Linked DNA regions of Botrimarina mediterranea. Each later gene encodes a partner of the first gene's protein in a complex. Links are inferred from orthologs where the notes say so. Each region holds a gene or a part of one and is shown in the gene's direction. Other genes may lie near its edges.

The links.
Region 2: the proteins of accB (region 1) and accD are in contact, whole or in part, in a solved structure (PDB 8UXZ), measured with the Escherichia coli proteins. The link is inferred for Botrimarina mediterranea from one-to-one orthologs.

Annotation. Positions count from the first base shown.
Region 1 is NZ_CP036349.1:3,275,305-3,283,486, reverse strand. The notes cover bases 4,759-7,729. They hold accB (acetyl-CoA carboxylase biotin carboxyl carrier protein), read left to right. Parts: upstream 4,759-5,977; coding sequence 5,978-6,481; downstream 6,482-7,729. Other genes in these bases: accC (acetyl-CoA carboxylase biotin carboxylase subunit), read left to right, coding at 6,590-7,729; Spa11_RS12680 (M24 family metallopeptidase), read left to right, coding at 4,759-5,745. In the rest of the region: Spa11_RS12695 (hypothetical protein), read right to left, coding at 1-1,164; Spa11_RS12690 (MotA/TolQ/ExbB proton channel family protein), read right to left, coding at 1,161-2,828; Spa11_RS12685 (hypothetical protein), read left to right, coding at 3,155-4,540; more of Spa11_RS12680, read left to right, coding at 4,657-4,758; more of accC, read left to right, coding at 7,730-7,939; Spa11_RS12665 (hypothetical protein), read left to right, coding at 8,063-8,182. UniProt on the Escherichia coli protein: This protein is a component of the acetyl coenzyme A carboxylase complex; first, biotin carboxylase catalyzes the carboxylation of the carrier protein and then the transcarboxylase transfers the carboxyl group to form malonyl-CoA.
Region 2 is NZ_CP036349.1:4,321,613-4,327,123, forward strand. What follows is about bases 2,606-5,511. They hold accD (acetyl-CoA carboxylase, carboxyltransferase subunit beta), read left to right. Parts: upstream 2,606-3,566; coding sequence 3,567-4,457; downstream 4,458-5,511. Other genes in these bases: Spa11_RS16610 (DNA glycosylase family protein), read right to left, coding at 2,606-3,340; Spa11_RS16620 (ABC transporter ATP-binding protein), read left to right, coding at 5,085-5,511. Also shown: Spa11_RS16595 (class I SAM-dependent methyltransferase), read left to right, coding at 1-342; Spa11_RS16600 (glycosyltransferase family protein), read left to right, coding at 447-1,517; Spa11_RS16605 (GNAT family N-acetyltransferase), read right to left, coding at 1,561-2,166; more of Spa11_RS16610, read right to left, coding at 2,381-2,605.

The DNA of each region.
Region 1 (8,182 bases):
GGGGAGCGACCCCTCGATCCGCAGGCCTTCGAACGGGTTGTTCGAACGCGGGTTTGCTGGCCGGACGCGGATGCCCGTTTGGTTGGTGGCGACGCGACCGGCAGCCGTGTTCCCGGCGAAATCGGCGGCTCCGGCGTCGGATGATTGTCCATGGGAAAGAGCGATCACCATACGGGCTTCCGACTCAGCCGAGGCGAGGGCCGCCCCCACTTGCGGGATCACCTTGGCGAGACCTTCGCGTTCGGCACGGGCCGTTCGAACGGCGTCCTCAACCTGGGCTGCTAGAACGGGGTTGCTCTCGCCGTACTCGAGCTCCCAATCGTCGGCGACCGGTTGATAGCCGTAGTCGACGTCGGCCCCCTCCAGCGCCAGTCGGGCTTGGTAGTAAGAGAGGACGCCATCGGGACGGACGATCAGCAGCGGGTAGGGGCGACCCGATTCGTTGGCGGCGCGGGCCTCTGGGTGCTCCTCGTAGTACCGTGATACGGCCCGGGCGGCCGCGTTGACGGGGCTGCTGAAATCACTGGCGACAAGGTCTTGCCAAGTGAGATGCACGCCCTCGGGCTGCAAGACGATCCCCGTCTTGGTGCACTCGTAGTAGACTGGCGGGCGGAGCGTGCCGGCGCGGCCATCGCGGAGCGGCACGACAGCGAACTTCCGCTCGCGCCCTGCGGCGGCGTGCTTGAGTTGCTCGATTTCGTCTTCGATCTCGCCGGCGAGTTGGTTGAGCCGTTCCAGCTCTTGATCGGCGATCTTCGCGTCGTCGTAGTGCTCGTCCTCGACAGCGATCAGCTCCTTGGTCTCAGCGACGAGCGCCTCCGCCTCGTCGCTGAGGCGACGCAGGTGGTCTTCGATGTCGGAGAGCCGTTGTTGCTCTTGTCGTAGCCGTTGCTGGCCCTCGGCCTTGGCGAGGCGGAGTCGGCTGAGGACGCCCGCTGCTTCGACGATTTGCGACTCGAGCTGGCGTCGCTCGGGCGAGTCTTCGTCAACGCGCGCTGCTTCAGCGGCGACGCGGGCCGCCTCGGCTTCGACCTCGGCCTTCTCTCGTGAGATTTGCGCCATCGCGACCAGCAGCACGACCAGCGATCCCATCGTGCACAGCAGCACGGCCAGGAACGGGAAGAGCGAAAACGCCGACGGCTCTCCGCGGGCGGAGCGTCTCATGCGGCCTTGTGCTGCTGAACGGTCGACGGCGAGGGGGTGATCGCTTTCGGGGCGCTCGACTCACGCCCGACGCGGGCGCTGAGCAGCTGAATCGCCGCCGAGAGGTTCATAAGCGTCTCTTCGAAGTTGTGGGCGCGACCGAGCGAAGACAGGTTGCGGTTGAGCGTCTCTTCGAGCCGCTGGACGTGCCCGGTCGAATCGACAACCTTCAGAAGCACCTCGCCTTGTTTGACGAGTTCCTTCTGTTGGTCGATGGTCGCGCCGGCGGCGGAGACCAGCGCTTGTTGCATTTCGCGGAGGACCGCTTCGCTCTGGCGGACGAGTTTCTCTTGGCGATCGGCGGCGATCACCATCGCCTCGCCCATCGCCGCTTCGACTTCCGAGAGGTGGCGGCGGTTCTCGCTCGCCAGCTCGTTCTCGGCCTCGGTGAGCGTCTCGCCGTGCTTCTGCAGGGCTTCGACGAGCAGTTCGGCCATCCGCTCGAGGCCGTCGCGGAGATTGCCGAGCAGGCCATCGGCGCTAGTGACGAGTCGTCCGGTTTGTACCTCGCTGGTTTCATGCAGTCGCTGGGCGTGTTCTTTTTGGAGCCGTTCGAGCGAGACGAGCTGCGTCTTGACGGCGTCTGCGACTAGCGACTGCTGCTTGTTGAGCGATTGCGCCAAGCTGTTTAGCTGCAACTCGACCCCCGAGGTGAGGCCGGTGGCGTGGTCTTTGAGACCCTCCCGCAGGCCGTTCGCCAGGGTGGTGGTAAGTAGCTCGCCTGCCGAGGACGTCGCGTTGAGCCAGCGTTCCTGCATGTCGTCCATGAGGATCTGCCAAGTCAGCGCTTGGCTGTGGGTCAATTGCTCGACCGACTCGATCACCTGCTCGCTCATGCGGCGGATCGCAGCGACATTGGGGTCCTTCTGCGACCCGAATTGCTGGAAGCGGCCGATCAGTTGCTTAGCCGTGACACGATCGACCTCGTCGAGTAGGCGTTCTTCGGTGCTTTCCACGACGTAGACACCGAACCAGGTGATGAGCATCAGCACCATCGCTTGAGCGGTCGTGTCGAAGGCGACGGCGAGCGACGCCATCACCTGGTCGAGGGACTCCTCGAGGCTCTCGGGCGAGAGCTGGGCGATCGCCATCGTGATGCCGACGATCGTGCCCAGCATGCCGACGATCGGCAGCATCGCCCGCATGAGCTTGGGCAACGTGTAGCCGGCAGCGGCTTTGTCTCGATCGACTTGCGCGAGGTGCTCAAGGTGCGATTCTAACGTGTCACCCGAGCCGACGTTGACGACGTAGCCTAGAGCGGCACGCAAACGTCGAACAAGCGGCGTTCGTTGCAATGGTCCGGAAAGCGAATCGAGCTTCGCCAACAGTTGTGGCGCCTCGCCAACGGACTGACCCTCAGCGGGCGTTGGGCCCAGCGGCTCGACACGTGTAGCGCCGAGGTGGGCGAGCACCGCTGTCAGGCGGATCGCGAGCGCCGCCATGGCGACGAAGAACAGCAGCATCGAGGTCACTTCGACCGGATGCAATGCGCAGTATCGGGCGAGGATCGGCGAGCCGATCATGCCGCCCTGCATTGCCGCGTAGAACGCCAGGGTAGCGAGCCCACCCCAAAGGAGGGGCAGCCTCAGCAGCCAGTTTGCTATCGAAGTGATCGGGGGCATCATGCCTGCTTCCGTGCGGTTTATGCTCCTGACCCCGGACGCCAGCGCTGCTAGCGCCCCGGGCAGACACTCATTAATTCTGTATTCGGCGCCACCGGTAGATCCGTCTTAGGTTTTCCAGCCGGAATGGATTGCCGGGCCCTCAGGGTCCCTTTGCCGGCGCATCCGGCAGGAGCGTACGCCAATCGCGGAATATTGCACGCGTGTGGAAGGTTTTCTGGGCCAAATCTCTCGCATTTGTCGGGAATCTACCGACCAATTTGATTCTCCCTAAGAGCAAAGTTCGCGTAGAATGCGAGTCGGAGGAGGTGTCGGAGTGGGCGCCTGCTTTGCCAGCTTCTTGTCCGTTGCACATCGACGTCGCCATCGGAACGGTGACGGAGGACCCCAGCTTGTCGCACACGACCTTCTATTCGATTCGACTTACATCACTGCTAGCGGCGGTGCTGGCGTTTGGCGTTGCGCCGTGCGACGCGCTGATCGTCAAGACGTGGAACGGCGCCGGCACGCCGGCGCTAATCAACACGACGCCGCCGGTGGACGACCCGGGATCACACAACCTGCCCACGAACAAGACGGGCATCTATCTCGGCGACAACTTATTTCTGACCGCCTATCACGCCGACACGGCGACGAGTGGGAGCGTCGAAATAGCCGGAGGGACATTTCCGATCATTCCGGGCTCAGCGACGAATTTGGCGAACCCGTCGACCTTCGGGTCAACACGCAGGACATCGAATGGCAGCCTTAACATCAGCTCGGACTTGCGGCTCTATCGAGTCGGCGTTGATACAACGACCGGTTTGTCACCTGAGGAACTCGATCCCGAAATCCGACGGTTGACGCTTGCGTCCCGGCTGCCCAATACCTCGTCAGAGCAATTAACAATCTTTGGCAAGGGTCGCATACGCACCCTCAACGACGCGAACGACACGAACGGCCAGTTCTACTACAACTCATCGGGGTCCGTGCTGAACGATCCCGCTGACTGGCCAACTTCGTCCTACCGCGGTTTCGGCTTCACGAACTCGCCGGTGTCCCCCACCCCTTGGCAATGGGGGACCAATCAACGCAGCTCAACAACTCCCAACGGCGTCGTTAGGGTCAGCCAGAACATGCTGATGGAGGGAAGTTTCTTAGACACAATCGGGTTTGCTATTCGGTTCGACGAAAACGGCCTCCCTGACGAAGCGCAAGGCGTGGCGGGCGACTCCGGCGGGCCGGTCTTCTGGAAGGACGGGGACGAGTGGGTGCTCGCCGGTTTGATGCATGGCATTTACTTCGGCAACGGTCAGCCCTCCGTGCTTTCCTTGTTCGGTGGGTTTACGGGCATCTCGGACCTCTCTTATTCGACTTATGCTTCGCAGATCGACGATGCTAGGACGACCTTTTCGAAAATGGGTGATATCGATCTGGACGGCCAAGTCACCGGCGGCATCGTCAATGGTGTTGCTACTGGCGACCTCGGCATTCTGGTCGACAACTGGTTGTCCAGCTCGGTAGACGTGAACGTTCACTCCTGGATGAAGGGCGACCTCAACCTCGATGGGAATGTTGATCTCGGAGATTTCGTCCTGATGCGTGAGGCCTTGGGCGGATCGATCTCGTCGTCGGCCTTCGCTCAACTCGTCTCGGCCGTGGCGATCCCCGAGCCCTCCGCCCTCGCCCTCGCAGCGTCGACAGTTCTTGTTGCGATGCGTCGTCGGCGCCGCTGACTCGAGGGGTGGCCGGCGGAACTGGGTTGCCGGACGCAATCGGGCTGGCCGATACTCTAGCCTAAGCGGCTGTCGCTCCTGACGGCGGCTGCGGGACACGAGCATCAAAGGTCGGTATGTCGACACACGAGAAGCGGCGGGCGAATCTGCGGAAGCTGTTGCGGCGCCAAAAGGTAGACGCGCTGCTGGTCACCAGCTTCCATAACGTCACTTACCTGACGGGCTTCACCGGCGACGACAGTTATCTGCTCGTCACCGGCGACGACGCCGTCCTCGTGACCGACCCGCGCTACACGACTCAGCTAGAGGACGAGTGCCCCCGCTTGCGGCTGCTAGTGCGTGAGCCCGGCGAACGCATCTTGCCAACGACGGCAAAGCTCCTGGAGAAGAAATCCGTCGGCGTCCTTGGGTTCGAGGAAGACTCGCTGACGGCTGGTTCACTGCGGCAGCTCAAGGAAGAGGCGCCGGCCGTCCGGTTCGAGGGTCAGGCGGGGCTCGTCGAGTCGCTCCGCGCCGTCAAAGACCGCGAAGAGGTCGAGGCCATCCGCCACGCCGCCTACGTCGCCAAGCGGGCCTTTAACGTCGTGAGGGCGGCGTGGACACCCGACGCCACCGAGGCCGACCTGGCGCGCGAACTCGAGTACCAAGCCCGGCGTTTCGGCGGGAAGTGCCTTAGTTTCCCGGCGATCGTCGCCGCCGGCCCCCGCGCGGCGCTGCCTCACGCCTCGCCGACGGACGCCGTGGTGGGCGACTACGACTTCACGCTCATCGACTGGGGCGTTTTCGCGCCGCTCTACGCCAGCGACCTGACGCGGATGGTGTTCCACGTTGAGCCTTCGAAGAAGATGCAGAAGGTCTACAGCATCGTTCTGGAGGCCCAGCTCGCCGCGATCGACGCCATCCGGCCGGGCGTGAAGTGCGAGGACGTCGACGCCGCCGCCCGCAACGTCATCACCAAGGCTGGTTACGGCAAGGAGTTCGGCCACGGCCTGGGCCACGGCGTCGGCCTCGAGATCCACGAGGGGCCAAGGATGGGCCGCAACATGCCCAACGAGCTCGTCCCCGGCATGGTGGTGACCGTCGAGCCCGGCATCTACCTCCCCGGCTGGGGCGGCGTGCGGATCGAGGATGACGTGCTGGTTACCAAAACGGGCCACGAGCTGCTCTCGGATGTGCCGAAGTCCATCGAAAGTAGCGTGCTTTAGTCCCTCAAGACCCACGTCCTGCGAACGGGGTGGCGTGAGCCCCCGGAGGGAAGCGCTGTCTCTATCGGCGAAAATGCAGTTTCCTTCGGGGGCTGACGCCACCCGGCTCGCCTAAAGATTCGCTCCCGGGTCCGGTCTAGTGACGCCCCCCCTTGGCGGGTAAACTGCGGGGCCGTGGGCGACCGTAGCGGTCCGCCTGTGCACGTGCCGAGAGACGACGAGAACCCCGACCGTGGCTGAAGACAGCAAACAAGACCCCACCGAAGCCCAAGACGTCTTCGACGTCCGCCGTGTCCGTCGGCTCGTGGCTTTGATGAACGAACACGACCTTTCGGAGATCGATCTCCGCCAGGGCAACCAGCGGGTCCGCCTCCGCCGTGGGGCCGATCAGCCGGTCTTCACCGCGACGCCGGCCTATGCCCCCGCGGCGGCGCCTGCCCCGGCTCCTCAGGCGGCCCCTGCCCCAGCGGCGGCGCCCTCGGCCCCCGCGGCCGCTCCGGCTGGCAAGACGATCAATAGCCCGATGGTCGGCACGTTCTACCTGTCGTCGAGCCCCGACGCGGCGCCGTTCATCAAGATTGGCGACCAGGTCGGCCCCGACACCACGATCTGCATCATTGAAGCCATGAAAGTCTTCAACGAGATCCCCGCCGAGACGAGCGGCAAAATCACGGCGGTGCTGGTCGAGAACGGCATGCCGGTCGAATTCGGCCAGCCGCTCTTCCGTATCGAGTAACTAGGTTCGAATCGAGTAGCCCGCCGCCCTGCCCTCCCCCTCCCGGAACCGTGACGCGAACGCGTCCCCGCTTGCCGGGCCTTCGCTAGAACACAAGACGCTGCCTCGATGTACCGAAGGATCCTGATCGCGAACCGCGGCGAGATTGCCCTGCGGGTGATCCGCGCTTGCAAAGAGATGGGCATCGAGTCGGTCGCCGTCTTCAGCGAAGGGGACCGCGGCTCCAACTACTTGTCGCTGGCCGACGAGGCCTACTGCATCGGCCCGGCGAGGGCGTCGGAGAGCTACCTCAAGATCGCCAACGTCATCGCGGCGGCCGAGGTCGGCAACGTCGAGGCGATCCACCCGGGCTTCGGTTTTCTGTCCGAGAACGCCCACTTCAACGAGATCTGCCGCAACTGCCAGATTGACTTCATCGGCCCCTCGCCCGAGGCGATGGCAAAGCTCGGCGATAAGAACACAGCCCGCGAACTGGCCCGTCAGGCCGGCGTGCCGGTGGTGCCCGGTAGCGCGGGGTGCATCAGCGAAGAGTCCGAGGCGGTGAAGTTCGCCCACGAGGTCGGCTTCCCCGTGCTGATCAAGGCGACCGCCGGCGGCGGCGGCCGCGGCATGCGTGTCGCCTCGAACGACTTGGCGCTCAAGTCGGCGTTGCAACAAGCCCGCGCCGAGGCCGAGGCCGCGTTCGGCAACGGCGACGTCTACCTCGAGAAGTACATCGAGCACCCGCGCCACGTCGAGGTGCAAGTCCTCGCCGACAAGCACGGCAACGCCATCCACCTCTGGGAACGCGACTGCTCCACCCAGCGGCGGCACCAGAAGCTCATCGAAGAGTCGCCGAGCCCGAATATCAACGAAGAGACGCGGCAGGAGATGTGCGAGGCGGCGGTGCGCCTCATCAAGGCCGCCGATTACTCCAACGCGGCGACCGTCGAGTTCATCGTCGATAAGGACGGCAACTTCTACTTCATCGAAGTCAACGCCCGCATCCAGGTCGAGCACCCGGTCACCGAACTAGTCACCGGCGTCGACCTGATCAAGGCGCAGATCCGCATCGCCGCGGGCGAAGAACTGTGGCTCAAGCAGGAAGACATCCCGCGCTTGGGCCACGCGATCGAGTGCCGCATCAACGCCGAGGACCCCGCGAAGAACTTCCAGCCGTCGCCGGGCAAGATCGAGCGGCTGGTGATCCCCGGCGGCTTCGGCGTGCGGTTCGACTCGCACGCCCACTCGGGCTACGTCGTGCCGCCGTACTACGACTCGATGATCGGCAAGCTCCTGGTGCGCCAGGCAACCCGCGATGAGGCGATCGCCTCGATGCTCCGCTGCCTCGCCGAACTAAAGGTGGAAGGCATCAAAACGACGATCCCGCTCCACAAAGAGATCCTCAGCCACACCGCGTTCAGCGAGGCCCGGATCGACACGACGTTCGTCGAGCGGACGTTCACGGCGGGCGGCTGATGTGGTTGGCGTGCTGCATATCACGGTAGGAACAAGGCGTTCCTACCCGCCCAGCAGATTGTTTTGCCTGCGTTGGTTGCTGCGGTAAGATAGGCTGGTGGAAGCTCTCCGCAGGAGTACCTCATGTCGGAAGTCATCGATCTTAGTGACGCCTCAGAAGCGGTTCGCGAACTCGTGGCGCGAAGCCAAGGCGAGCCGATCGTCTTCGTGGAGGGGGATCGAGAGGTCGCCATCCTGTCTTAC
Region 2 (5,511 bases), 1.0 Mb from region 1 along the record:
TCGCTCGATCTGGTGACGTTCACCTACTCGCTAACGATGATCCCCGACTGGTTCGCGGCGATCGAAGAAGCGCAGCGTCTGCTCAAGCCCGGAGGCGTCATCGGCGTCGTGGACTTCTACGTCTCGCGCAAGTACCCGGCCGACGGGCGGCGGAAGCACTCGTACTTCAACCGCAACTTCTGGCCGTACTGGTTCAACCACGACAACGTCCACCCGAGCCCCGACCACCTGCCGATGCTCGAACGGCGCTTCACCGCCGAGTTGGTGGAAGAGTCGCAAGGCAAGCTGCCGCTGCTGCCGATCATCCGCGCGCCGTATTACCGGTTCATTGGAAAGAAGTAGGAAGTTGGAAGTGGGAAGTTGGCGCAAGCGATGCAGCGGCCATTACAACACTTCTAACCAAACTTGCTTCCTCCCACTTCGCACTTCCTACTTCCCACTTCCCTGTGTCCCTCCTCTACTACAGCGTGATGGGCGAGGGTCGCGGCCATGCGGCTCGCGCGCGGGCTGTTGTCGAGCGGATGCGGGGGCGGCATCGGGTGGTGCTATTCACCTCGCACGATGCCCTGGAATTCCTGGCGAAGGAGTACGCAGACGACGCCGAGGTCGACGTCCGTGAGATCCCGGGGCTCAAGTTCCACTACACGACCTCGGGGATCGACAACCTCAAGACGATCCGCCTTGGATTAGCGTTCTGGGCGTCGATGCGGCGGCACACGAACGAATTGGAAGAGGCGATCGTCGCCGAGCGTCCAGACCTCGTCATCACCGACTTTGAGCCCCTGCTCCCCCGCGCCGCGCGACGTCAGGGCGTGCCCGTGTTGAGCCTTGATCATCAGCACTTTCTTTCGACCTACGACCTCTCGACCCTGCCGCGCGAGCTGCGGGATTGGGCATGGCGGATGAGCTGGTCGATCTGGGCCTTCGGCATCCGCCAAGAGCGAACGGTCGTCTCGGCGTTCTACAAGCCGCCGCTGCGTCGCGGTTGCGAGGACGTCGTGCAGGTCGGCCCGCTGATCCGCAGCGCTGTCGCCAGCCGTCAGCCGACGAAGGGCGATTTCATCCTCTCCTACGTCCGCCGGGCGACGCCGCAACGGGTGCTCGACTTGCTGGCGGATCTGCCGATGCCGGTCAAGCTCTACGGGCTCGGTGCACGACCCGCCAAAGGCTCACTGACCTATCACCCCATCGACGAGCAGACCTTCGCCGACGATCTGGCGGGCTGCGACGCAGTGATCGGCGCCGCGGGCAACCAACTCACCGGCGAATCCCTGTACTTTGGCAAGCCGGTGCTGGTGCTCCCCGAACGTCACCACTACGAGCAACGCATCAATGGCGAGTTCGTCGAGCAGATGCAGGGCGGCGAACGGCGGATACTGGAACGCGTCACCGCCGACGACATGCAGGGCTTTCTCGGGCGCCGCGAACTCTACCGCGAGCGCCTCGCCCAAACGCGCCCATGCCCGGACGGCTGCCCGCGCGTGATCGAAGTCATCGAAGAGATGCTCGCATCATGAGCCGTCGGCGCTAGCCGCGCGTGAATCACGGACCGAGCCGCCCTCACCAACCACGACCGCGAAGGTCGATTTCACCAATGGGCCAACCCTCACTCGCTGGATAACGCATCAAGACATCATCCCAGAAGGGATTCGCCTGCGGGTCTTCTTCATTCAGCGAGTTGTAAACGCGGTTTTCGACGAGCTTGCAGCCGATCTGCTCATAGAACGGCTGAACCTTGAAGCTGGTCTGAAACAGCGCGAATGGAAACACGCCCTGATCGACGCGCGCGAACGCCGCGTGCGTCACCGCGGCGCCGAGGCCTTGGCCGCGGCACTCCGGGTCGGTCGCCACGTAAGCGAGCGCCATCACCGTGAGCTCGCCCGCGTTGGCGCCGACCGTGCGGCCGAAAGTCACGGCATGGGCGACGACACGGTCTTCTTGAAGGATGATGTGCGACACCGGGCCGCACTCGACAGGCCCGTCATACTCCTGCCCAATCCGCTTGAGCTGCGCAGCCCTTTCAACCGGCCCTTTGTCGGGCTTCGGAAAAACCTTGGCCAATAGCCCGCCCACGGCGAGGGCTTCGTCCTCGCTGATCTGCATCAGGCGACAGCTCTTGACCGTGTGCTGCATCATTCTCATCAAGCGAATCTCGGAGGTAGACATGGTGCATCCCCCAAGTCTAGCTCACACCCCGCCCCCGTCAGATTAGACCTCGAAGCCAAAAAACGGGCTATCGATTTAGTTGAACCACAAAGGAACGAAGGAACAAAGGATTAAAATAGCCCGCGAATAGCGCGAATGGGCGCGAATAAGACAGTCCATTCGCGCTATTCGCGGGCCCTTAATACTTTCCTTTGTTCCCTCGTTCCTTTGTGGTTCATTTATCAAGCTGCGCTGCGGTGAAGGATGAGCCTACGGTGTCGGCGTCCCAGGTCCAGGCTTCGCCGCGTTGGCTCTCGTAGTCGCGCCAGAGTTCGAACCAGTACGCCAGGAAGCGGTGCGGGCGGTAGCGCTCGTAATGGGTGATGATCTGTGGGTGCAGCGCGAGCGGGTTGACGGGTCGCTCGACGCCTTGGCGTTTGCAGTAGAGGCGGTAGGTTTCGGTGTCGATCGGCAGCTCGTCGTCGCGGTCGAGCAGCTGAAGTACGTTCGCCGCCGAGTAGGGGCCGAACCCATCGAGCGACAGCAGCTTCTCGCGCAGCTCCTCGGTCGAGCGCTCCGGCGACTCGAACCAAGCGGCTTCGAGCTGGCCTTTGGCGAACAGCCGCGCGAGGCCGATGATCCGCTTGGCCCGATAGCCGACCCGACAGACTTTCTGTAGCCGCGCCGGCGTCCAGCGGGCGAGGCGCTCGGCCGAGGGGAAGGCGCCGCCGCCGACGCGCTCGACCAGCAGCTGGTTCATCCGCACCGTGCTCGGCCAGCCGACGTTGCAGCTGGTGATCGTCTTGACCATGTCCTCCAGCAGCGTCGCCGACCGGATCAGCCGGCCGTAGCCGCGGCGTTTGGCGGCGGGGAGAGCCCGGTGGAGCTGGCGGAGGTCTTTGTCGAGGCGGAGCATCCGGCCGATCGCCGCCCGCAGGGCCTGGCGGGCCGGCGGCGAGACGACCACGTCGCAGCGGACCCGCAGGGGCGCCCCCCGTCCGGCGGGTTGGTCGATCGTGGCGTGGAACCGCTCCTCGGGGAGACCGAACTCGGCGGCGTCGAACGATCGCTCCCAAGTGAACTCCTGAGGGCGCCAGCGGTTGGGCGCCAGCAGGAAGTAGCCGTACGAGCAGACTGCCGTGGGGAGCCACAAATCGGCGGGAACGGCGATCGACAGGCGGCTGGGGCGGGGCATTCGGGCCGATTTTTGAGGGAAACTCATGGTCCTGCCGCCATGGTGGCGACCTTAACAGACTGGTAAGATGCGCACGGACGCGCCGGTGGCGCCAGCGGCCCCCGCTGCGCGACGGCTCCGCGTCCTCTGCGAGATTGCTCCCCCTCGCCGTGGGTCTGCCGCGGTCGGGGACGACGCGGCTCTCGTGGCCGCTGAGAAAACAGCTACCCCCGCCCCGCCTTGCCCTATGTCGATCGGCCAGTCGATCCCGCCCGCCGCCATGACGTCTGACAACCAGACGCCCGAAGACGCCTTGCCGACCCCGGCCGCCCCGCGCCCCAAGCGCGGCGTCCCGAGCGGATTGTGGCTGCGTTGCGACGACTGCGGCGAGACCGTCTTCCGCAAGGAAGTCGAACAACTGATGAGCGTGTGCCCGGTCTGCGGCCGGCACATGTATCTCAGCGCGCCCGACCGGGTTCGGTTCATGCTCGACGAGGGGACGTTCGAGGAGTGGGACGGCGACCTGATGCCGGCCGATCCGCTGCAATTCGCCGACAAGAAGCCCTACGCCGAGCGCGTCATCGCCGAGCAGAAGCGGACCGGCCTGAAGGACGCGGCCCTCACCGGCGCGGGCATGATCCGCGGCCGCCGGGTGGCGTTCGGCGTCACCGACTCGGCCTTCATCATGGGGAGCATGGGCTCGGTCGTCGGCGAGCGGCTCACCCGGCTCATCGAGCGCGCCACCGAGCAGAAGCTCCCCGTCGTGATCGTCAGCGGCTCGGGCGGCGGCGCCCGGATGCACGAGGGCATCCTCTCACTGATGCAGATGGCCAAGGTCTCCGCCGCGCTGGCGAAGTACGGCGACGCTGGCGGCCTGTTTATTTCGGTGCTCACCAACCCCACGATGGGCGGCGTCGCCGCGAGCTTCGCGTCGCTGGGCGACCTGGTGTTCGCCGAGCCCAAGGCGCTGATCGGCTTCGCCGGCCCGCGAACGATTAAGGCCACGCTCCGCACCGAACTCCCCGAGGGCTTTCAGACAAGCGAGTTCCTCCTCGAGCACGGCTACATCGACCGCATCGTCCGCCGCGCGGACTTGAAGAGCGAGATCGCGCGGACGATTGACTACTGCGGGAAGTAAGCGGCTGTGCGAACGGTTCGTGGCGCCCTCCGGGGCTTACGCCACGCGGCTCGCTGAGTTCTCGCGTAAGTGCGAGCCGGGCGGCTTTAGCCCCGGAAGCGTGTGCCTTGTAGCGATCAGCCTTCATTGCTGCACACTGACTCCGGTGTCGAATCGGTGGCGCCCACAGCAGGCCCCTGAGGGCCCACAGGAGGCCCTAGGACGGCTCCAAACACCCCGAGGCGAAGTTGGGGCTCGGGGAGGATCAGAACGCCGCTAGAAGGCCGCCAGGAGCCTCTAGCGGGGCGTTACGGATTCCGTGTTTTTCCGATGTTTGCTGACCTTTTCAGTTGCAATTGGCCACCTGTGACCCTTGCCCGACGAGCCCCTTCGCGCGGCCTCGCAAAGAGTTGGTTTCGCAACGGTCGTACTCAGGTCTTGTTGTGGTTGAAGCCCTTGTTCATCACGTTGTAATAGCCCTCGGTAACTCCGAAATTCGAGAGGGAACAGGGAACGCCTCCGTTTGAAGCACCACTCTTCCTTGCAAGTCGCTAAGTACGCCTACTAACGCTTGCTCGTCAGCCGCGTCGCGCTACACTTCTCCGTCCCGCCTCGCTTCCCCTTCCCTACCCCTCGCCCCCCGCTGCCGTGCCCCGTTTGCGTTCGTCCCGCTCGCGTTTCGAGCGGTTCCGTCAGGCTTATCTTGCCGGCAAGGTCGAGGCCGACCTGCCGCCGGGCGCCGCGGACCCTGAGAAGGACCACAAGCGGGCATCCGCCGACGAGCGGCAGCAGTACCTGCGGCAGTACATCGAGTGGCTGTGGCCGCACCGTGGCGCCGTTGCGTTGATGATGGGCCTAGCGCTGGCGGTGGCGACCCTGGAAGTCGCGCAGCCACTGTTCATGCGCTACGTCGTCGATAACGTGCTGCTAGCGGAAGGGCTCACCGACGCCGAGCGGCTCACCAAGCTGCATGTCGCCGGCATCGCGCTGCTGCTGGTGGTCATCGTCGACCGCACGCTCGACATCTGGAAGAACTGCCAGCAACGGCTGCTGAATCTGCGGGTCATCCAGGCGT